3 regions of the Enterobacter sp. N5-15 genome follow, and region 3 is predicted to be linked to each of the others. Evidence: predicted binding sites of a transcription regulator. Region 3 holds the regulator's gene; each other region holds the start of a gene.
The links. Region 3 encodes CRP, which controls carbon source genes, mostly activating them, when cyclic AMP is high. Its sites were predicted from a motif close to ATGTGANNNNNNTCACAT; they were not measured.
Positions count from the first base shown of each region.

Region 1: a site for CRP is predicted at 3,645-3,662, ahead of AC2TE5_RS11320 (sugar transporter). Genes of this name have one in related genera too.
Region 2: a site for CRP is predicted at 1,934-1,951, ahead of hpt (hypoxanthine phosphoribosyltransferase). Genes of this name have one in related genera too.

Region 1 is NZ_CM170150.1:2,373,439-2,380,741, forward strand. It holds gene eamA (O-acetylserine/cysteine exporter) at 1-236, shown strand, start outside; gene marB (multiple antibiotic resistance protein MarB) at 270-488, opposite strand; gene marA (MDR efflux pump AcrAB transcriptional activator MarA) at 522-902, opposite strand; gene marR (multiple antibiotic resistance transcriptional regulator MarR) at 923-1,357, opposite strand; gene AC2TE5_RS11315 (MarC family NAAT transporter) at 1,613-2,278, shown strand; gene AC2TE5_RS11320 (sugar transporter) at 2,373-3,569, opposite strand; gene AC2TE5_RS11325 (PhzF family phenazine biosynthesis protein) at 3,747-4,535, shown strand; gene AC2TE5_RS11330 (PhzF family phenazine biosynthesis protein) at 4,563-5,354, shown strand; gene AC2TE5_RS11335 (SDR family NAD(P)-dependent oxidoreductase) at 5,351-6,028, opposite strand; gene AC2TE5_RS11340 (NanQ anomerase/TabA/YiaL family protein) at 6,030-6,500, opposite strand; gene AC2TE5_RS11345 (sialidase family protein) at 6,497-7,303, opposite strand, start outside.
Region 2 is NZ_CM170150.1:825,185-832,487, forward strand. It holds gene AC2TE5_RS03855 (glucose/quinate/shikimate family membrane-bound PQQ-dependent dehydrogenase) at 1-1,871, opposite strand, end outside; gene hpt (hypoxanthine phosphoribosyltransferase) at 2,080-2,616, shown strand; gene can (carbonate dehydratase) at 2,677-3,339, opposite strand; gene AC2TE5_RS03870 (ABC transporter ATP-binding protein) at 3,447-4,373, shown strand; gene AC2TE5_RS03875 (ABC transporter permease) at 4,370-5,140, shown strand; gene AC2TE5_RS03880 (PTS sugar transporter subunit IIA) at 5,245-5,685, shown strand; gene AC2TE5_RS03885 (polysaccharide deacetylase family protein) at 5,748-6,995, shown strand; gene AC2TE5_RS03890 (fimbrial protein) at 6,997-7,303, opposite strand, start outside.
Region 3 is NZ_CM170150.1:4,443,605-4,450,907, forward strand. It holds gene mdcA (malonate decarboxylase subunit alpha) at 1-234, opposite strand, end outside; gene AC2TE5_RS21110 (hydrolase) at 463-1,485, shown strand; gene AC2TE5_RS21115 (YheU family protein) at 1,482-1,700, shown strand; gene AC2TE5_RS21120 (phosphoribulokinase) at 1,731-2,600, shown strand; gene AC2TE5_RS21125 (OsmC family protein) at 2,667-3,071, opposite strand; gene crp (cAMP-activated global transcriptional regulator CRP) at 3,383-4,015, shown strand; gene AC2TE5_RS21135 (YccS/YhfK family putative transporter) at 4,073-6,160, shown strand; gene argD (bifunctional acetylornithine/succinyldiaminopimelate transaminase) at 6,157-7,303, opposite strand, start outside.

The DNA of each region.
Region 1 (7,303 bases), 2.1 Mb from region 3:
TCGCCACCATTGTGGGCTACGGGATCTGGGGATCGCTGCTGGGGCGCTATGAAACCTGGCGCGTCGCACCGTTATCCCTGCTGGTGCCTGTGGTGGGCCTTGCCAGTGCGGCACTCTTGCTGGGTGAAACGCTGAGCGCGCTGCAGCTGATTGGCGCCGTGCTGATCATGGCCGGGCTGTACATTAACGTCTTTGGCCTGCGCGTGCGTCGGGCGACGCGGGTAAGAAAGGCATAAAAAAAAGCCCCGCGTCTGCGGGGCAAAAACGAATCAGAGGCCGTGCTGATTATAATAAGGCACGCCTAATTCGTCGGATTTGTCGCTACCAGCACCCATATGGTTGAAATCATAAGGCGACTGGTCATGTGCTGACGGCAAAATCATCGTATCAGGATTATTTTGCTGCGTTGCACGAGGGGTTTGCTCCGCGAAGGTCTGGCTGGAGAACAGCACCAGCAAGGCGAGGGCGGCGGAGGCGGTAACTTTCATGATTTCCTCGGTTACGTCTGTTACAGGCGATGGTTAACTACAGTGTTTTAACGGATACAGGTATCGGGATTCGCCCGGCACGCTGGTAATTCGGTACTTATGAGGCGGCACGTCAAAATAGTTCTTGAACGTCCGCGTCAGGGTTTGTTGCGATTCAAATCCGTAACGCTCCGCCAGATAAAGGATCGGCTCATTGCTTTCTTTCAGTTTCTGGGCAATTTCCGTCAGCTTGCGGCTGCGAATATATTGACCTAATGAATGACCGGTCTCTTTTTTGAACATCCGTTGCAGGTGCCATTTGGAGTAACCTGAACGCTCTGACACTTTTTCAAGGGAGAGCGGCGATTCCAGGTTATCTTCGATCCAGTCCAAAATGCTATGAATGGTGATAGCGTCAGTATTGCGTCTGGACATCGTCATACCTCTTTTTCTGTTTACGGCAGTATTTTCTTAAGCAAAAGCTCAAGGGTTGCCACTTCATCTGCCGTTAAGTTTTTTGTTAGTTCCTGATGCAGTGTTTGTCCTACTAATTGATGACATTGCTCGCACATGGCCGCGCCATCGCTGGTCAGCTTCACCAGTACGCCGCGTTTGTCATTCGGGTTAGGGCTTCGTTCTATCCATCCTTTGCAGACGAGACGATCGAGCATGCGGGTTAACGCGCCCAGATCGACAGAGAGCACCTTTTTAAGCTCAACCGGTGTAATACACACTTCGCAGCGAATGGAACACAGCACTTTGAACTGTGTTGCGGTGATATCCAGCGGTGACAGATAGTCATTGAGCAGGCGATCTTTCTTCTGATTTACCATATGAATAAGACGACCCAGCGGAACAACGTCGTTAAAGATATCACTGGTGCTTTTCACAATGGTTGCCCTGGCAAGTAGTTAGTCACGGCAGATATTATTGCTCAGGCAAGTATAAGTCAACTGAATGAGTCAGCCGATGCCACGAATTGCTAAAACGTTTCATGAACTTTTTTTGAGGTCTTTCAAATCATATAGATAACTGTCAGTTATCATTCCCGGAGGAAAATAATCGTTACGTTGCGCCCATGGCTGAATGTCACACTTTCACCCTATAATTGCTGTGTTAAATATGGATAAGGACGACAACGCACTATGTTGGATTTAATAAAAGCAATCAGCCTTGGGCTAGTGGTCTTGCTGCCGTTGGCTAACCCGTTAACGACGGTGGCGCTGTTCCTCGGGCTGGCAGGGAATATGAACAGCGCCGAGCGCAACCATCAGTCGATGATGGCCTCGGTGTATGTGTTTGCTATCATGATGGTGGCTTACTATGCCGGACAGGTGGTGATGAACACCTTCGGGATTTCCATCCCAGGCCTGCGTATCGCCGGGGGGCTGATTGTGGCCTTTATCGGTTTCCGCATGCTGTTCCCGGCGCAAAAAGCGCATGAGTCGCCGGAAGCGGCCAGTAAATCGGAAGAGCTGGAAACCGAACCGAGTGCGAATATCGCCTTTGTGCCGATCGCCATGCCGAGCACGGCGGGGCCGGGTACCATCGCGATGATCATCAGCTCCGCATCAACGGTGCGCGACAGCGCAACCTTCCCAGACTGGGTGCTGACGGTTGCGCCACCGCTGATTTTTGCAATTATCGGGATTATCGTGTGGGCGTCGCTGCGCAGTTCAGGCGCCATTATGCGCTGGGTAGGCAAGGGCGGTATCGAGGCGATTTCCCGTCTGATGGGCTTCTTACTGGTCTGTATGGGCGTGCAGTTTATTATTAACGGCGTTCTGGAAATTATTAAGACCTATCACTGATGCGATTGCCGGGTGGCGGCTACGCCTTACCCGGCCTACGTTATTATGGGCTTGTAGGCCGGGTAAGCGCAGCGCCACCCGGCACAAACAAACCTCACCCGTGCTGCCCCTGTTCCTCCAGCGCCACCGGCCATTTACGGAAGATGAGCACCGACCAGACAAGCGCCCCCAGTGCCGGAATGGCGCCAAGATAGCCAATCGCCGACATCGATACGTGGAGTATTACCTGATTTCCCACCAGCGCGCCCGCGCCAATCCCCAGATTGAAAATCCCGGAGAACAGCGACATGGCAACGTCCGTTGCATCCGGCGCCAGGGCCAGAACTTTCACCTGCATGCCCAGACCAATAATCATGATCGCCACGCCCCAGAACAGGCTGAGGATCGCCAGGTGGCTCTCACTGCCTGCGGCAGGCATCAGCAGCAGCAGGCAGGCCAGCAGCAGACCGATAGCGCTGCTCACCAGCGTCGAGGCGTGTCGGTTACCCAGCTTACCGAACAGCACGCTGCCAATAATGCCCGCTCCGCCGAGGATCAGCAGTAAGACGGTGGCAAAATTGGCGCTAAAGCCCGCCACCACCTGCACAAAGGGTTCAATGTAGCTATACGCCGTGTAATGGGCCGTCACCACAATGACGGTAAGCAGGTAGATACTCAGCAGCGCCGGGCGACGCATCAGCAGCGGCAGGCTTTTCAGCGAGCCGGAATGCTCGCTCGGCAGCGCGGGCAGCAGCTTAATCAGGCACACCAGCGTAACCAGCGCCCCCATACCAATGGCGAAGAACGTAGTACGCCAGCCGAAATATTGCCCCACAATGCGGCCAATCGGCAGACCCAGCACCATCGCCAGTGCGGTACCGGTGGCAATCAGGCTCAGCGCCTGGGCGCGTTTCCCCGCCGGTGCCAGGCGTATCGCCAGCGACGCGGTGATCGACCAGAACACCGCATGGGCAAAGGCAATGCCGATGCGGCTAATGACCAGCACCGTAAAACTCCACGCCATAAATGACAGAACATGGCTGACGATGAATAAGGCAAACAGGCCGATCAACAGCCTGCGCCGCTCCATCTGGCTGGTCAGCAGCATAAACGGCAAGGACATCAGCGCCACTACCCAGGCGTAGATGGTCAACATAATGCCCACCTGAGCCGTTTCCATCTGGAAACTTTCAGCGATGTCAGACAACAGCCCAACCGGAACAAATTCTGTGGTGTTAAAAATAAACGCGGCAATGGCCAGCGTGACCACGCGTAGCCACGCAACCCTGCGGGAAACTGTGTTCGTTGTCATAGGGATGTCGAAGATTCGTTGCTGAAAAGAAGAGGAGACGATCTTAAAACGTCGTACGGCGAAAACTCAACCATTATGTGATGCAGATCTCAATATTTACCTTATGAAAGCGGTAGCCGGGAACGCTGTTTTCATTGAATATAAAAGAACAACACAATAAAAACAGGCGGTAAGACAATGCAGGAGATTGATTTTTATCTGGTAGATGCGTTCAGCGATACCTCGTTCGGCGGCAACCCGGCAGCCGTTTGCCCGCTGAAAGCGTGGTTGCCCGATGAGACCTTACTGAAAATGGCGCAACAGCATAATCAGTCGGAAACGGCTTTTTTCGTCTGCAGTAAAGGGGGCATTGAGCTACGCTGGTTTACCACGCTCACCGAAGTCAATCTCTGCGGCCACGCTACGCTGGCGGCCGCGCACGTGCTCTTTACCGAACTGGATTACCCGGATTCACGGATCCACTTTGATACCGCCTCTGGCCGCCTGACGGTCAGCCGGGAGGGGGAGTGGATGACGCTGGACTTCCCGGCATGTCCAACCCATGAAGAGACGCCCCCGCCGGAGATGCTTTCGGCGCTGGGTATCAGCCGCTACGTTGAAGCCCGTAAAGGGCGCGCCTGGCTGATCGTTCTGGAAAATCGCCAGCAGGTTGAAGCGCTTGCGCCACGCTTCTCGGCGATGACGCCGGGCGAGCATAAGGTGAGCGTTACGGCGCGCGGTGAGGGGGAATATGATTTTGTCAGCCGCTTTTTCTCACCGGGCGTTTCCGTCCCGGAGGACCCGGTCACCGGCTCCGCCCACACGATGCTGATCCCCTACTGGAGCGAAAAGCTGGGCAAAACAACGATGTTCGCCCGTCAGGTTTCAGCGCGCGGTGGCGATGTACGCTGTGAGCTGAAAGGTTCGCGCGTGCTGATGAGCGGGCAGGCCACACTTTATCTGAAAGGCACAGTTTTTCTGCGCTAAATAGCCATAACAAAAGAGGAAGAGACAATGCAGGAAATTGATTTTTATCTGGTGGATGCCTTCAGCGACAAAACCTTTGGCGGCAACGCCGCAGCGGTATGTCCTCTGGAAGAGTGGCTGCCGGACGAGACGCTGCTCAAAATGGCGCAGCAGCATAACCAGTCTGAGACCGCCTTTTTCGTGCGCACCGACGGTGGGTTTGAGCTGCGCTGGTTTACCACGCTGGATGAAATTAACCTGTGCGGTCACGCTACGCTTGCCGCATCACACGTCATTTTCGAATACCTTGATTACCCGCATACCGAAATAACCTTCACCACCCGCTTCGTGGGTGAACTGACGGTTAAACGCAGCGGCGACTGGCTAACGCTGAACTTCCCCGCATGGTCGACGGAGGTTGTGGATAATCCTCCCGAGGTGCTGTTTAGCGCGCTGGGCATCACGGCGGCAAAAGAGGTGCGCGTCGGACGGGATTACATGGTGGTGCTGGAGAGCCAGCAGCAGGTGGAAGCGTTAACGCCGGATATTGGGGCCATGCTTCCGCTGGATAAAATGGTCTGCGTGACGGCGCCGGGAGAAGAATATGACTTCGTCAGCCGCTTCTTCTGCCCGGGCGAAGGGGTGCCGGAAGATCCGGTCACCGGATCCGCCCACAGCATGCTGATCCCGTACTGGAGCGAAAAGCTGGGCAAAACGTCACTCAATGCCCGCCAGGTATCGTACCGTGGCGGGGATCTGCGCTGCGAGCTGAAGGGCGACCGCGTGCTGATTGGCGGCCAGGCGACCCTGTATCTGAAAGGGCGTGTCTTCCTGCGCTAGCTGAGGGAGGCGCCGCCGCATATCACCATCTCCTGGCCGGTGATGGCGGCGGCGTCTTCGCTAAGCAAGAAACTCACCAGTCCCGCCACCTCTTCTGGCGCGATTAAACGTCCGATTGGCGGACATTTCGGGGGTGAGGTTTCCCGCCCTGGGGCGCTGAGCATCGGCGTTTGGGTGGCCCCAGGCGAGACCACGTTAGCCGTGATCCCGCGCGGGGCCAGTTCCGCCGCCCAGCTCCTGACCATTCCTACCATCGCCGCTTTGGTGGCAACATACTGCGATCGTCCTGCTGCACCACGAGAGGTTCTGCTGCCTATCGCCACAAAGCGTCCGCCGGCAGCCATAGAGGGCGCATAATGGTTAAACAACGCCTCACAGGCCCGGACGTGGAGCTGCCACAGTGAGGCGCTAACGCGGCTTTCCAGCTGGCCCAACGGCGCGGCTGCCATCATCCCGGCGGCATGAATTACTGCCTGGGGCGCGGCGATGGTGTGCAGCGCATTCCACAACGCATCAGGATCGGTGATATCAACGCGAAGGCTTGTGAAGCCGGGCGTATCCAGCATCACGGCTCGGCGGCTGAGCCCGGTGACCTGCCAGCCCTCCGCCAGTAATCGCTTAACGATGGCCTCACCAATTCCGGAGCTGGCCCCGGTGACGACGGCGTGACGCATGTCAGACCTCCAGCATAGCGCGGGGAACCTTAAACACCGCTTTGCGGACCATCATCGGGGCCTCTACGGCGCATAGCGCCTGGTGAGGTTCTCCGGGATAAAAGACCACAAAGTCACCCTCGGCAAGCCGGACCCTGACGCTATGTTCGGCTGTTGAAGCAATAAAGAGATCCGGTTTACGTTCTTCATCTCCCGCTCTGCTTGCGGGAAGCGCTCCAGCATAAATATGCTCTTCACCCGCCAACACAATCTGGATGTCCGCCCACTGATGATGGTATTCCGTATGCCGGTCTGCGCGCGGCTGCGTCTGCGCCGGGCCAATGTGGCAAAACCACGGCGCATTCTCAGGCTGCCAGCGTCCGTCACCGCGTTCGCAGAGGGCCTTCAGCGTACAGTCCGGGCGGGAAAGCAGGGCGTATAGCGCCGACGGTAGCCCTGCCAGCGGCAGGGCGTTGAGATGCCCGATAATCATATTACCCCCTTGACCCATTCTGGCGTCACCCGCACGTATTTGATGGCCTGGCGGAAGTAGGTGTAAGCAATATGAAGATTGCCCTCAGGTCCCTGTTTGATGCTGGGATAGGAGAATTCGCGATTGAGTTTTTCCATGGAGTTGTTGGTCATGCAGTAACCATCCCCTTCATCCAGATGACGCTGCCACGGCCAGCTTTTCCCGCCGTCCGGCGAAATGGCGATGGTCATCGGCGCGCGCGGCGCGCCCCAGAAGGCAGTCCGCCCGCTGGTGACCACCGGCTCTTTACGACCGTCACCATCGTCAATTTCATCGTATAGCGATGCGCGACGTTCACGCGCACCGGCGGCGCTCATGGCGTTAAAGACCAGCGCGAGTTCACCGCTGGCAAGGGTTGTCACCTGGATAGAGGAGTTGTTGTTGGGTAGCTCCGTCGGCTCCGGTACTGACCAGCTTTCGCCGTTATCTGTTGACTGGCTGTAATAAATATTGTCCGCCCAGCGGCTGCGGAACAGCGCCACCAGGGTGCCGTTGTGAAGCGGGGTAATATTCATGTGTACACAGCCCAGGCTTTCCGGCACCTCGACATCGCGCCACGTTTTGCCACCATCTGCGGAGATTTTCACCGCGCTGATATCGTCGTTTCCGACCCATTTCTCTCCCGGCCGGGTGCGGCAGTAAAATACCGGCAGCAGCCAGTTGCCGTTGTCCAGCACGACAATGGGCTGGCGAATAAACGTGCCCGGTTTATCGAGCAGGGTTGCGATGCCCCCCCAGGTTTTCCCCAGATCGCGAGACTGGCG
Region 2 (7,303 bases), 1.2 Mb from region 3:
TTGCCCGGACCGCGTGGGATCAGACGTGAAACGAACGGCAGCGCCATCGGGTTGGCAATCGCCACCTGACGGTTCGGGTCGACGGAGATCCCGCCCCACTCGAACATCCCCAGGTTACCCGGGAAGACCAGCGTGCCCTGCTCAGACGGAGGCGTGAAAATGCCTTCGTAGCGCAGCTGGTGGAACATCACGCGGCACACCAGCTGGTCAAACATGGTGGCACCCCACATGTCTGCACCGCTGAGGTCTTTCTTCGGACGGAAGCTCAGGTCAGAGAACGGCTGGGTTTTGCTGACGTAGTCGCCTTTCGCCGCGCCCTGCGGAACCGGTTTTTCCGGTGCAGGCACAACCAGCTTACCGTTGCTGCGATCCAGGACGAAGATGTTACCCGTCTTGGCCGGAGCGTAAATCACCGGCACGGTTTTGCCGTCAACGGTAATGTCCGCCAGCGTCGGCTGGGACGGCATATCCATATCCCACAGATCGTGGTGAACGGTCTGGTAGCTCCACGCCAGCTTACCGGTGGTCGCGTTCAGCGCCACGATAGCGCTCGCGTAACGCTCCTGCTCCGGCGTGCGGTTACCGCCCCAGATATCTGGCGTGGTTACACCCATTGGCAGGTAGACCAGGTCCAGCTTCGCGTCATACGCCGCCGGCGCCCAGGAGTTTGGCGAGTTAAAGGTAAAGGTGTGCTCGTCCGACGGGATCGCGTTTGGATCTTTCGCGCCCGGGTCGAACGCCCACAGCAGTTTACCGGTGTTCACGTCGAAACCACGGATAACGCCGGAGGTTTCACGCGTGGAGAAGTTGTCCGTTACCGAACCGGCAATCACGATAGTTTTATCGGTAATGATTGGCGGTGAGGTGGGCTCATACAGACCCGGCGTGGTGTCAGGCATGTTGGTCTGCAGGTTCAGGATACCTTTGTTGGCAAAGGTTTCGCACAGCTTGCCCGTTTCGGCATTGATGGCGAACAGACGGCCATCGTTCACCGGCAGCATAATGCGGCGAGGACAGTCAGCAATGACCTCCGGGCTGGCATTATCGGCACGCGCTTCGTGGTAAGAGACGCCGCGACAGGTGACGTGCTGGAAGGACGGGTTGGAGTTCAGCTGCGGATCGAAGTGCCATTTCTCTTTACCGGTGGCCGCGTCGAGCGCGAACAGACGCTGGTGCGCCGTACACAGATAAAGCATGTTGCCAACCTTAATTGGCGTCACTTCGTTGGTCAGCTCGCCCGGATCGTTCGGCATCTTCACATCGCCGGTGCGGAATACCCAGGCTTCTTTCAGGTTCTTCACGTTGTCCGCGTTGATCTGCTTCAGCGGAGAGTAGCGTTGACCTTCCTGGTTACGACCATACGCAGGCCAGTCGCCGTCCGCCACCTGAGAGATAGCCGCAGCAGGCGTGGATTCCGCGTTCAGCGTACCGTTGATCTCCTGTGGGTCGTTAAAACCTGCCCATGTCAGGATGCCGCCGGTAATCAGCAGGGCAACAACCAGGCCCGCCACCGCACCGCTAGAAGGCACAATCAGGCGACGCCACACGAACGGCAGGATCAGCCAGATGCCGAAGAAGACCAGGATGTCGCTGCGCGGCGTCAGCGCCCAGAAGTCGAACCCGACTTCCCAGACGCCCCAGATCATGGTGGCAAGAAGGAGGGCGGCATACAGCCACAGTGCAGATTGTTTTCTACGCAACAGCAGGACGGTTACGGCAACCATAACCAGACCCGCAATCGGGTAGTACCAGGAGCCGCCTAAAGCGACCAGCCAGACGCCACCGATTAACAGATACAGCGCGCAGAAGGCTGCGAACGCGGCTGTTAATGTCACCAGTAGACGCGGCTGTTTAGAGTTTGTTTCAGCCATAGAAAGTGTACTCGTCAGTTTTTGTTAATAATTTGCTAGCAACTAATTATAGGTATTAACAAGTGTGATCGGAATCACAATATTTGCTTTTTATAACTCATACGCCAGGGTTATCCATTTGCTGATATAATGGCGGGCTTGCGTATCGATGCCGGATTTACATTCACCTGCATTGAGAGATTTTCATTAAAATCATTTGGTTAGTAATATGAAACATACTGTTGAAGTGATGATCCCGGAAGCCGAGATCAAAGCGCGTATCGCCGAACTGGGTCGTCAAATCACCGAACAATACAAGGACAGCGGCAGCGAAATGGTGCTGGTCGGTCTGTTGCGCGGCTCTTTCATGTTCATGGCAGACCTGTGCCGTGAAGTGCATGTGCCCCATGAGGTCGATTTTATGACCGCCTCCAGCTACGGCAGCGGCATGTCCACCACCCGTGATGTGAAAATCCTGAAAGATCTGGATGAAGATATTCGTGGCAAAGATGTGTTGATCGTTGAGGACATTATTGACTCCGGCAACACGCTGTCAAAAGTACGCGAGATCCTGAGCCTGCGTGAGCCAAAATCTCTGGCGATTTGTACGCTGCTGGATAAACCTGACCGCCGTGAAGTGCAGGTGCCGGTAGAGTTCGTGGGCTTCTCGATTCCGGACGAATTCGTCGTCGGTTACGGCATTGACTACGCGCAGCGTTATCGTCATCTGCCGTATGTTGGGAAAGTGGTATTGCTGGACGAGTAGTTGCGGCCTGATGCCCTCACCCCGGCCCTCTCCCACAGGGAGAGGGAGTAAACCCCGGCTTTATTTATGGTTCACATGCTTAAGCTGAAGGTTTGCAATCCCCGAACGGTAGCGCTGCTCCAGCGTTTCGCGGTTGGTGGCGGTCACTTCAAGATTGCGCAGCAGACCATCGTGAATACCGTAAGCCCAGCCGTGGATAGAGACCTTCTGCCCGCGTTTCCACGCTGATTGCATGATTGTTGAGTGGCCCAGGTTATACACCTGCTCCATCACGTTGAGTTCGCAAAGGGTATCCATGCGACGCTCCTGCGGCATTTCGCCCAGCAGTGAGCTATGTTTGAACCAGATATCGCGGATGTGCAGCAGCCAGTTATCAATGAGCCCCAGCTCCGTGTTTTCAACCGCCGCCTGCACGCCGCCGCAGCCATAATGGCCGCAAATGATGATGTGCTCGACTTGCAGAACGTCCACGGCATACTGAACAACAGAAAGACAGTTGAGATCGGTGTGAATCACGAGATTGGCGACGTTACGGTGAACAAACAGTTCGCCGGGTTCAAGGCCGGTCAGGCGCTCCGCCGGTACGCGGCTGTCGGAACATCCAATCCAGAGAAAGCGTGGGTTCTGAGCCTGCGCGAGTTTTCCAAAAAATCCGGGGTCTTCCTCCACCAGCATTTTTGACCATAGTGCATTGTTGCTGATGAGTGTATCTATGTTGTTCATGGAGGTTAGCGACCTGTAACCGAGTTATTGCGTTGCGCTACTATAGGGTAACCCGACTTTTAATGAAACCACACAACGTGTGTAAGAACTGAAGGTAAGTTAATTTCATGGCAATTGCACTGGAGCTTGAGCAGCTAAAAAAAACCTATTCGGGTGGCGTTCAGGCGCTACGCGGAATAGATCTTAAAGTAGAGGCCGGCGATTTTTACGCGCTTCTGGGGCCGAACGGGGCGGGGAAATCGACCACCATTGGGATTATCAGCTCGCTGGTCAATAAAACGTCCGGCCGGGTGAGCGTCTTTGGGTACGACCTGCAAAAAGATGTGGTGAACGCCAAGCGCCAGCTGGGGCTGGTTCCGCAGGAGTTCAACTTCAACCCGTTCGAGACGGTGCAGCAAATTGTCGTTAACCAGGCGGGGTATTACGGCGTTGAGCGCAAAGAAGCCCTGGAGCGTAGCGAAAAATACCTCAAGCAGCTCGACCTGTGGGAAAAGCGAAACGAACGTGCGCGCATGTTGTCCGGCGGGATGAAGCGCCGCCTGATGATCGCCCGCGCGCTGATGCACGAGCCAAAGCTGCTGATCCTCGATGAACCGACTGCGGGTGTCGATATCGAACTTCGCCGTTCCATGTGGGGCTTCCTGAAGGATCTCAACGACAAAGGCACCACCATTATTCTGACCACCCACTACCTTGAAGAGGCTGAAATGCTGTGCCGCAACATCGGCATCATTCAGCACGGTGAGCTGGTGGAAAACACCTCGATGAAGAATCTGCTCTCCAAGCTGAAATCCGAAACCTTCATTCTCGATCTGGCGGCGAAAAGCGCGCTGCCAAAACTTGAAGGTTACAACTATCGTCTGGTGGATACCTCGACGCTGGAAGTGGAAGTACTGCGCGAGCAGGGTATTAACAGCGTGTTCTCGCAGCTGAGCGCGCAGGGGATTCAGGTCTTAAGTATGCGTAACAAAGCGAACCGACTGGAAGAGCTGTTTGTCTCTCTGGTACATGACAAACAAGGAGACAAGGCATGACGCATCTTTACTGGGTCGCGCTGAAAAGTATCTGGGCGAAAGAGATCAACCGCTTTATGCGTATCTGGGTGCAAACCCTGGTGCCGCCGGTCATCACGATGACGCTCTATTTCATTATCTTCGGTAACCTGATTGGTTCCCGGATTGGTGAGATGCACGGCTTTACCTATATGCAGTTTATCGTGCCGGGCCTGATTATGATGGCGGTGATCACCAACGCCTATGCCAACGTGGCGTCGTCATTCTTCAGCGCCAAGTTCCAGCGCAATATTGAAGAGCTGCTGGTGGCCCCGGTGCCGACGCACGTCATTATCGCGGGATATGTCGGCGGCGGCGTGGCGCGCGGGCTCTGCGTGGGGATCCTGGTCACGGCGATTTCGCTGTTCTTCGTGCCGTTCCAGGTCCACTCGTGGCTGTTTGTCGCGCTGACGCTGCTTCTGACGGCGATCCTGTTCTCGCTGGCCGGTCTGCTGAACGCCGTGTTCGCCAAAACGTTTGACGACATCAGCCTGATCCCAACCTTCGTGCTGACGCCGCTGACCTATCTCGGCGGGGTGTTCTACTCCCTGACGCTGCTGCCACCGTTCTGGCAGGCGCTGTCGCACCTGAACCCGATTGTCTACATGATCAGCGGCTTCCGCTTTGGCTTCCTCGGCATCACTGACGTGCCGCTGTTTACCACGGTGGCGGTGCTGGTGGTGTTTATCATCGCCTTCTACCTGCTGTGCTGGTATCTGATCCAGCGCGGACGCGGTCTGCGCAGCTAATCTTCTGCCCGGCGACGTTCTGTTTGCCGGGCACTTTCTTTGACAGTTATCACCGAAAGCTAACCTTCACTCCGCTAAACTACTTGCCTGCTAAGGAGAGAGTTATGCTGGGATGGGTTATCACCTGCCACGATGAACAGGCGCAGGAAATGCTGGATAAGCTTGAAGCCAAATTTGGCCCGCTGGCGCAGTGCCGGGCGGTAAACTACTGGCGCGGGCTGAGCACCAACATGCTGAGCCGCATGATGTGCGATGCCCTGCATGAAACGGACACCGGCGATGGCGTGATTTTTTTGACCGATAAATCGGGCGCGGCACCTTACCGCGCAGCCGCGTTGCTGAGCCATAAGCATGCGTGCTGTGAAGTCATCTCGGGGATCAACTTCGCCCTGCTGGCGTTAATGTATCCACAGCGTGAATCATTAAGCAGCGCTGAGTTTCGCCATGCCATCGTGGCGCAGGGCGTTCCGGGCGTCAGCAGCTTGTGGCATCAGCAGCAAAAAAATCCTCCCTTCGTCCTGCTCCATGACCTGTATAAGAATTAAACGTTGGTATTGATGTCTCATTTGTTACAATAGCGGCAGTTTCCCGCACCGATTAAGACACCATGGTACCGCGTATTCTTTTCCTGCTATTGATGCTCATTTCCGGCGTCAGCTCAGCCAGTTTACTCAGCCAGCAAACGCTGCCTGCCCAGTATATGCAAACCACCGAAGACGCGGCGATCTGGGCGCAGGTGGGGAACAGCGTTATCAACGTGGGTAACGTGCGCGCCGGGCAGATCCTGGCCGTTGTGCCCGCGGCGGCGGACTACTACGAATTTCGCTTCGGTTTTGGTACGGGGTTTATCGACAAGGGGCACCTGGAGCCGGTTCAGGGGAAACAGCGCGTCGAGGACAGCCTCGGGGATCTCAATAAACCCCTGAGCAACCAGAACCTGATTACCTGGAAAGACACGCCGGTGTATAACGCGCCTTCCAGCGGCAGCGCACCGTTCGGCACGTTAAGCGCCAATCTGCGCTATCCGATACTGAGCAAACTGAAAGACCGTCTGAATCAGACCTGGTTCCAGATCCGCATCGGCAACCGTCTGGCGTGGATCAGCAGCCTGGATGCGCAGGAAGATAACGGACTTCCGATTCTGACCTACCATCATATTCTGCGTGATGAAGAGAACACGCGCTTTCGACATACGTCCACGACGACCAGCGTGCGCGCGTTCAACAACCAGATGGCCTGGTTACGCGATCAGGGCTATACCACCCTGACGATGTACCAGCTGGAAGGGTACGTGCGAAACAAAATGAACCTGCCTGCAAAATCTGTGGTGATTACCTTTGACGACGGCCTGAAATCGGTCAGCCGCTATGCCTATCCTGTGCTGAAAGAGTACGGCTTCAAGGCCACGGCGTTTATTATCTCTTCCCGCATAAAAGGCCATCCGCAGAAGTGGGACCCGAAATCACTGCAGTTTATGAGCGTGCAGGAGATTAAGGGCATTCAGGACGTGTTCGATATTCAGTCCCACACCCATTTCCTGCATCGCGTGGATGGATACAAACACCCGATCTTACTGAGCCGCAGCTATCACGTGATCCTGTTTGATTTTGAACGCTCGCGACGCGCGCTGGCGCAGTTTAATCCTCGCGTGCTCTATCTTTCCTATCCGTTTGGCGGCTACGACAATAAAGCGATAAAGGCGGCGAATGACGCCGGTTTCCATCTGGCGGTGACGACGGTGAAGGGGAAGGTGAAGCCGGGGGATAATCCGTTCTTATTGAAGCGCCTGTATATTCTAAGAACGGATTCGCTGGAGACCATGTCGCGGCTGATCAGCAATCAGCCGCAGGGGTAAGTTAGTAGTAGTTCATCGTAAAGGTGGCCTGACCCTTAAAATTGCCCGCTTTAACCGTTTCTCCATTTTTTACGAGCTGGGCATCAAACGACAGCGCGCCGATACCCGCGCCTGCACTCGTGTCGATATCGTACATCGTGTACGCTAAAGCGTTAGGTTTGATTTGTTGACCCCGCAGTGTTGCCATGAGCTTGACGCCGACGCCCTGCGCGGCTCCCGAGCCCGTGAGCGTATTGGCTAACAGGCTGCTGTCTGAGCCGGTAACTTTTTGCGCGTTCATTTTAAAATTAACGGCAAACACGTTATCA
Region 3 (7,303 bases):
GTCGTGGACAATTTGCGGGTTCACTTCGGCGAGCGAGCGGGAAAGGAAATCCGCCTGCTTCTGGTTGTTCCCTTCCAGAACGACCTTGTCGCCAGGCGCGATTAATTTTTCCAGCATGGCGACAAGATCGCCGGTTGGCAGTACCTTGCCCTGCACCGGTACGGAGGCCAGACGACGCGCTTTTTCGCTGCGTCGCGTGTTCCATTGCCGGGTGGGTGTTTGCCCAGATAACATTATTAACCTCCTGATTCAGCTAATCATTTTGATTTGCTTAACGTTGAGTAAAGTGTGCGCTCTGGTGAGAAAGGCATCAATTAAGCGTAGAGCGGAATCATTAGCCTGAGAGTAATAATCAAGGTAAAGATTTGTGATCGGGATCAGTTCATGTTTCGGAAAACCAGGCTAAACGGGGTACAATTCGGAAAGTACCGTAAATTTCTGACAAGAATCAGCATCGCCCTTATGACCCAAATCATTCCATCAGACTTCGACATTGCGGCCGAAGACAGCACCGAGTTCGTGCCCATGCGCGGCGTGGCTAACCCCCACCTGCAGACCATGCTGCCGCGACTGATCCGCCGCAAGGTTCAGTTCACCCCGCACTGGCAACGGCTTGACCTGCCAGACGGTGATTTTCTGGATCTCGCCTGGAGCGAAGCGCCGGAACAGGCCCGCCATAAGCCGCGTCTGGTGGTCTTTCACGGCCTGGAAGGCAGCCTGCACAGCCCGTATGCGCATGGATTAATTGAGGCGGCAAAAGCGCGCGGCTGGCTGGGCGTGGTGATGCATTTTCGCGGCTGCAGCGGCGAACCGAATCGTCAGAAACGCATTTATCACTCGGGTGAAACCGAAGACGGAACGTGGTTTTTACACTGGCTGCGGGACAACTTTGGCACCGTGCCAACCGCCGCGGTGGGCTACTCGCTGGGCGGAAATATGCTGGCCTGTCTGCTGGCCAAAGAGGGCGAAAGCGTACCGCTGGATGCCGCCGTCATTGTCTCCGCGCCGTTTATGCTGGAGCAGTGCAGCTACCACATGGATAAAGGCTTTTCCCGCGTCTATCAGCGCTACCTGCTCAACCTGCTGAAGGCCAACGCGGCGCGTAAGCTGAAGGCCTACCCGGATACCCTGCCGGTCAGCCTCCGCCAGCTGAAAAAGGTGCGCCGTATTCGCGAGTTCGACGACCTGATCACCGCGAAAATCCACGGCTTCGCCGATGCGATTGACTATTATCGTCAGTGTAGCGCCATGCCGCTGCTCAGCAAGATCACGCAGCCGACGCTGATTATTCATGCCAAAGATGACCCGTTTATGGATCATCATTCGATCCCCGCTCAGGAGTTTCTGCCCGACAACGTTCACTATCAGTTGACCGAGCACGGCGGCCACGTCGGGTTTATCGGCGGCACGCTGCGCCGCCCGAAAATGTGGCTTGAGGCGCGTATTCCTGACTGGCTAACTCCTTATCTGGACGGTGCAAAATGATTATTCCCTGGCAGGATCTGGCTCCCGAAACGCTCGATAATCTGATTGAAAGCTTTGTATTACGCGAAGGCACCGATTATGGTGAACAGGAACGCTCGCTTGAGCAAAAGGTCAACGATGTTAAGCGCCAGCTGAAAAGCGGCGACGTGCTGCTGGTGTGGTCAGAACTGCATGAGACGGTCAATATCATGCCCCGCAACGCGTTTCACGGCTGATCTTCCACCCTTTTCAGTCAGGGAGTTGCTATGTCTGCCAGACATCCGGTTATTGCCGTTACGGGGTCGAGTGGTGCGGGAACCACCACCACCAGCCTCGCATTTCGCAAGATTTTCGCCCAGCTGAATCTCCGTGCGGCGGAGGTCGAAGGCGATAGCTTTCACCGCTACACGCGCCCGGAAATGGACATGGCCATCCGTAAGGCGCGCGATTCGGGTAAACACATTAGCTACTTCGGCCCGGAAGCCAATGACTTCGGCCTGCTGGAACAAACCTTTATCGAGTACGGTCAGAGCGGCAAAGGGCAGTCCCGCAAGTATCTGCATACCTATGATGAAGCCGTTCCCTGGAATCAGGTGCCGGGAACCTTTACCCCGTGGCAACCGCTGCCGGAACCCACCGACGTCCTGTTTTACGAAGGATTGCACGGTGGCGTGGTCACCCCTCAACACGACGTGGCCCGCCACGTGGATCTGCTGGTCGGCGTGGTCCCTATCGTTAACCTGGAGTGGATCCAGAAGCTGACGCGTGACATGAGCGAGCGCGGCCATTCTCGCGAAGCGGTGATGGACTCCGTGGTGCGCTCCATGGAGGATTACATTAACTTCCTGACGCCGCAGTTTTCCCGCACCCATATCAACTTCCAGCGCGTGCCGACGGTGGATACCTCCAACCCGTTTGCCGCCAAAAGTATCCCGTCTCTGGATGAGAGCTTTGTGGTGATCCATTTCCGCAACCTCGACGGCATTGATTACCCCTGGCTGCTGGCCATGCTGCAGGGTTCGTTTATTTCGCACATGAATACGTTAGTGGTGCCGGGCGGAAAAATGGGGCTGGCGATGGAGCTCATCATGACGCCGCTGGTGGAGCGACTGATGGAAGGGAAGCAGATCGCGTGAACATGTTCCCTCTCCCTGTGGGAGAGGGTTAGGGTGAGGGCATCAACACGCACGATGCCCAAATAATTAGGCCTCGATCACTTCATACGAATGCGTGATTTTTACCGCTTTCTCCAGCATTAACGCCACAGAGCAGTACTTCTCCGCAGACAGGTCCACCGCACGCGAGACCGCCGCGTCTTTCAGCTCTTTACCGGTGACCACAAAGTGCAGGTTAATATGGGTGAACAGGCGTGGCGCCTCTTCGCGACGTTCTGACGTGAGTTTGACTTCACAATCCGTGACGTCATGACGACCTTTTTGCAGAATCGACACCACGTCAATTGCGCTGCATCCACCTGCCGCCATCAGCACCATTTCCATTGGGCTTGGCGCTTTATCGCCGGAGTTACCGTCCATCAAAATCTGGTGTCCTGACGCGGACTCGCCCAGGAACGTTAAACCTTCAACCCATTTCACGCGCGCTTGCATATTCTTAAACTCCAACGTTGCATTTTTGGTGACAGATTACGCGTGCGTTACATTTCTCGCAATGGAAGGCGACCTGCATCATGCTGAAGCGAGACACCAGGAGACACGCGGCGAAAGCTATGCTAAAACACTCTGGATGCTACAGTAATACATTGACGTTACACATGTATGCAGAGGACATCAAACTTTACTGGCTGCGAAACGTTACGGTAGCCGACTTCCCAGGGTATGGGTAAGAATTCGATTGCAACCCCAGAGTCCGGATGCATCTGATGACTCTGGTGACAGCTTATAACAGAGGATAACAGCGCATGGTGCTTGGCAAACCGCAAACAGACCCGACTCTCGAATGGTTCTTGTCTCATTGCCACATTCATAAGTACCCATCAAAGAGCACGCTGATTCACCAGGGTGAAAAAGCGGAAACGTTGTATTACATCGTTAAAGGCTCGGTGGCAGTGCTGATCAAAGATGAAGAAGGGAAAGAGATGATCCTTTCTTATCTGAACCAGGGCGATTTCATCGGTGAACTGGGCCTGTTTGAAGAGGGCCAGGAACGTAGCGCCTGGGTTCGTGCAAAGACAGCATGTGAAGTGGCTGAAATTTCTTACAAGAAGTTCCGTCAGCTGATTCAGGTTAACCCTGACATCCTGATGCGTCTTTCTTCCCAGATGGCGCGCCGTCTGCAGGTCACGTCAGAAAAAGTGGGTAACCTCGCCTTCCTGGACGTTACCGGCCGTATCGCACAAACCCTGCTGAACCTGGCGAAACAGCCAGACGCTATGACCCACCCGGACGGCATGCAAATTAAAATTACCCGTCAGGAAATTGGTCAGATCGTCGGTTGCTCCCGTGAAACAGTGGGCCGTATCCTGAAAATGCTGGAAGATCAAAACCTGATCTCCGCCCACGGTAAAACCATCGTGGTCTACGGAACGCGTTAATTCCGCTTAAACGGCGTGCCATCGCAAGGTGTCACGCCGTTTTTGTCTCTACTCCCCATGTGGCGCAGGCTGATCTATCACCCGGAAGTTAACTACGCACTGCGACAAACGCTGGTGTTGTGTCTTCCTGTGGCCATAGGTCTGATCCTCGGACATCTTCAGCAAGGCCTGCTGTTTTCCCTCGTGCCCGCCTGCTGCAACATTGCCGGTCTGGACACGCCGCATAAGCGCTTTTTCAAACGCCTGATTATCGGCGGCTGCCTGTTTGCGGGCTGTAGCCTCGCCGTACAGCTGTTACTGGCTCGTGATATCCCGCTGCCGCTGATCCTGACCGTGCTGGCGATGACCCTCGGCGTCACGGCGGAAATCAGTTCGCTGCACGCCCGCCTGCTTCCCGCCTCGCTGATTGCGGCCATTTTCACGCTGAGCCTCGCCGGGAATATGCCGGTGTGGGAGCCGCTGCTGATCTACGCCCTGGGGACATTGTGGTACGGGCTGTTTAACTGGTTCTGGTTCTGGCTGTGGCGCGAACAGCCGCTGCGTGAATCCCTGAGCCTGCTCTATGTGCAGCTTGCGGATTACTGCGAAGCCAAATACACCCTGCTCACCCAGCATACCGATCCGGAAAAGTCCTTACCGCCGCTGCTGACGCGCCAGCAGAAGGTGGTGGATCTGATTAGCCAGTGCTATCAGCAGCTGCATATGCTCGCCGCCAACAAGAACCACGAGTACAAACGGCTGCTGCGCACCTTCCAGGTCGGATTGGATCTGCAGGAGCATATCTCCGTTAGCCTGCACCACCCGCAGGAGGTGCAAAAGCTGGTCGAGCGCAGCCACGCCGAAGCGGTGATCCGCTGGAACGCGCAAACCGTGTCCGCACGCCTGCGGGTGCTGGCCGACGATATTCTCTACCACCGCTACCCGACGCGCTTTAACATGGATAAGCAGCTGGGCGCGCTGGAGAAAATCGCCCGTCAGCATCCGGATAACCCCGTCGGCCAGTTTGCCGCCTGGCACTTCAGCCGCATCGCCCGCGTGTTGCGCACGCAGCGCCCGCTTTATCCCCGCGACCTGATGGCGGATAAGCAGAAACGGCTTCCGCTATTGCCCGCCCTCAAAAGCTATCTTTCTCTTAAATCGTCCGCCCTGCGCAACGCCGCAAGGATTAGCGTTATGCTCAGTACCGCCAGCCTGATGGGCATGGCGCTGCACCTGCCGAAACCCTACTGGATCTTAATGACCGTGCTCTTTGTCACCCAGAACGGCTACGGTGCCACGCGGGTGCGTATTCTGCATCGGGCTGGCGGAACGATGGCCGGGCTGATCATTGCGGGCGTGACGCTGCACTTCCACGTGCCGGAAGGCTATACCCTGGCAGGCATGCTGGCGGTTACGCTGGTGAGCTACCTGATTATCCGCAAAAACTACGGCTGGGCGATGGTGGGCTTTACGGTGACGGCGGTATATACCCTGCAGCTGCTCACGCTCAATGGCGAACAGTTTATTGTCGCCAGGCTGATTGATACCCTGATCGGCTGTCTGATTGCCTTTGGCGGCATGGTCTGGCTGTGGCCGCAGTGGCAAAGCGGACTGCTGCGCCAGAACGCCCACGATGCCCTGGAAGCCGACCAGCAGGCCATTCGCCTGATCCTGAGCGACGACCCGCAGCCCTCCCCGCTGGCCTATCAGCGAATGAAGGTCAACCAGGCGCACAACGCCCTGTTTAACTCACTCAACCAGGCGATGCAGGAGCCGGGCTTTAACTCGCACTATCTTGCAGACATGAAGCTCTGGGTGACGCACAGCCAGTTTATCGTCGAGCACATTAACGCCATGACCACGCTGGCGCGCGAGCACACGATGCTGACGCCGGATCTGGCGCAGCGCTATTTGCAGTCGTGTGAAATTGCGCTGCAGCGCTGTCAGCAGCGTCTGGAGTATGACTCGCCGGGTGAGTCGGGAGATTCGAACATTCTGGAAGCGCCGGAGACGTTGACCCACGGGCCAATGAGCACGCTGGAGCAGCATTTGCAGCGCGTTCTCGGGCATCTGAACACCATGCACACCATTTCATCGGTGGCATGGCGTCAGCGTCCGCATCATGGCGTTTGGTTAACGCGCGTGTTAAAGCGGACGCCGTATTAGCCTTTTACGATCTTCGCGACCGCCGCGGCAAAGCGGGTTAACCCGTCCTCAATATCCCTGTCTTCCACCACCAGCGACGGCGCAAAGCGCATCACGTCCGGCCCGGCATTGAGCACCATCACCCCTTCGTGCGCGGCGGCGTGCAGGAAATCACGCGCGCGGCCCTTGTACTGCGGCTTCAGCTCGGCGCCAATCAACAGCCCCATCCCGCGGATTTCGCTGAACACGTCGTACTGCTCATCAATCTTTTGCAGGTGTTTTACGAACAGCTCGCGCTTCGCGCTCACGGCGTTCAACACCTCCGGCGTGTTGATAATGTCGAATGCGGCGCCCGCCACGGCGCTCGCCAGCGGGTTACCGCCGTAGGTAGAGCCGTGAGAGCCGACGTGGAACGCGGAGGCGATCTCCTGCGTCGTCAGTACCGCACTCACCGGGAAACCACCGCCGAGCGCTTTAGCGCTGGTCAGAATATCCGGCGTCACGCCGTAGTGCATATACGCGAACAGATCGCCGGTACGCCCCATCCCGCACTGCACTTCATCAAAGACCAGCAGCGCCTGATGTTCGTCGCACAGCGCGCGCAGCCCTTGCAGGAATTCCGGGGTTGCCGCGGTCACGCCGCCTTCACCCTGGATTGGCTCGACCACCACCGCGCAGGTATGGTCGTCCATCACCGCTTTCACCGCATGCAGATCGTTAAACGGCACGTGGACGATGTCGGCCGGCTTCGGGCCAAACCCGTCGGAATACTTCGGCTGGCCGCCAACGGAGACGGTAAAGAAGGAGCGTCCGTGGAAGGCATTGTGGAAGGCGATGATTTTGGTTTTGTACGGGCTGTGGCGCGTGGTGGCGTAGTAGCGCGCCAGCTTAAAAGCGGTTTCGTTAGCCTCGGTGCCGGAGTTCATAAACAGCACGCGCTCGGCGAAGGTGGCATCGATTATCTTACGTCCCAGGCGCAGCGCCGGTTCGTTGGTGAACACGTTGCTGGTGTGCCACAGGGTTTCGCCCTGGGTTTTCAGCGCCTCCACCAGCGCGGGATGGCAATGACCCAGCGCCGTGACCGCAATACCGCCCGCGAAATCCACATACTCTTTACCCTGCTGATCCCAGACGCGGCTGCCCTTTCCCTTCACCGGGATAAAT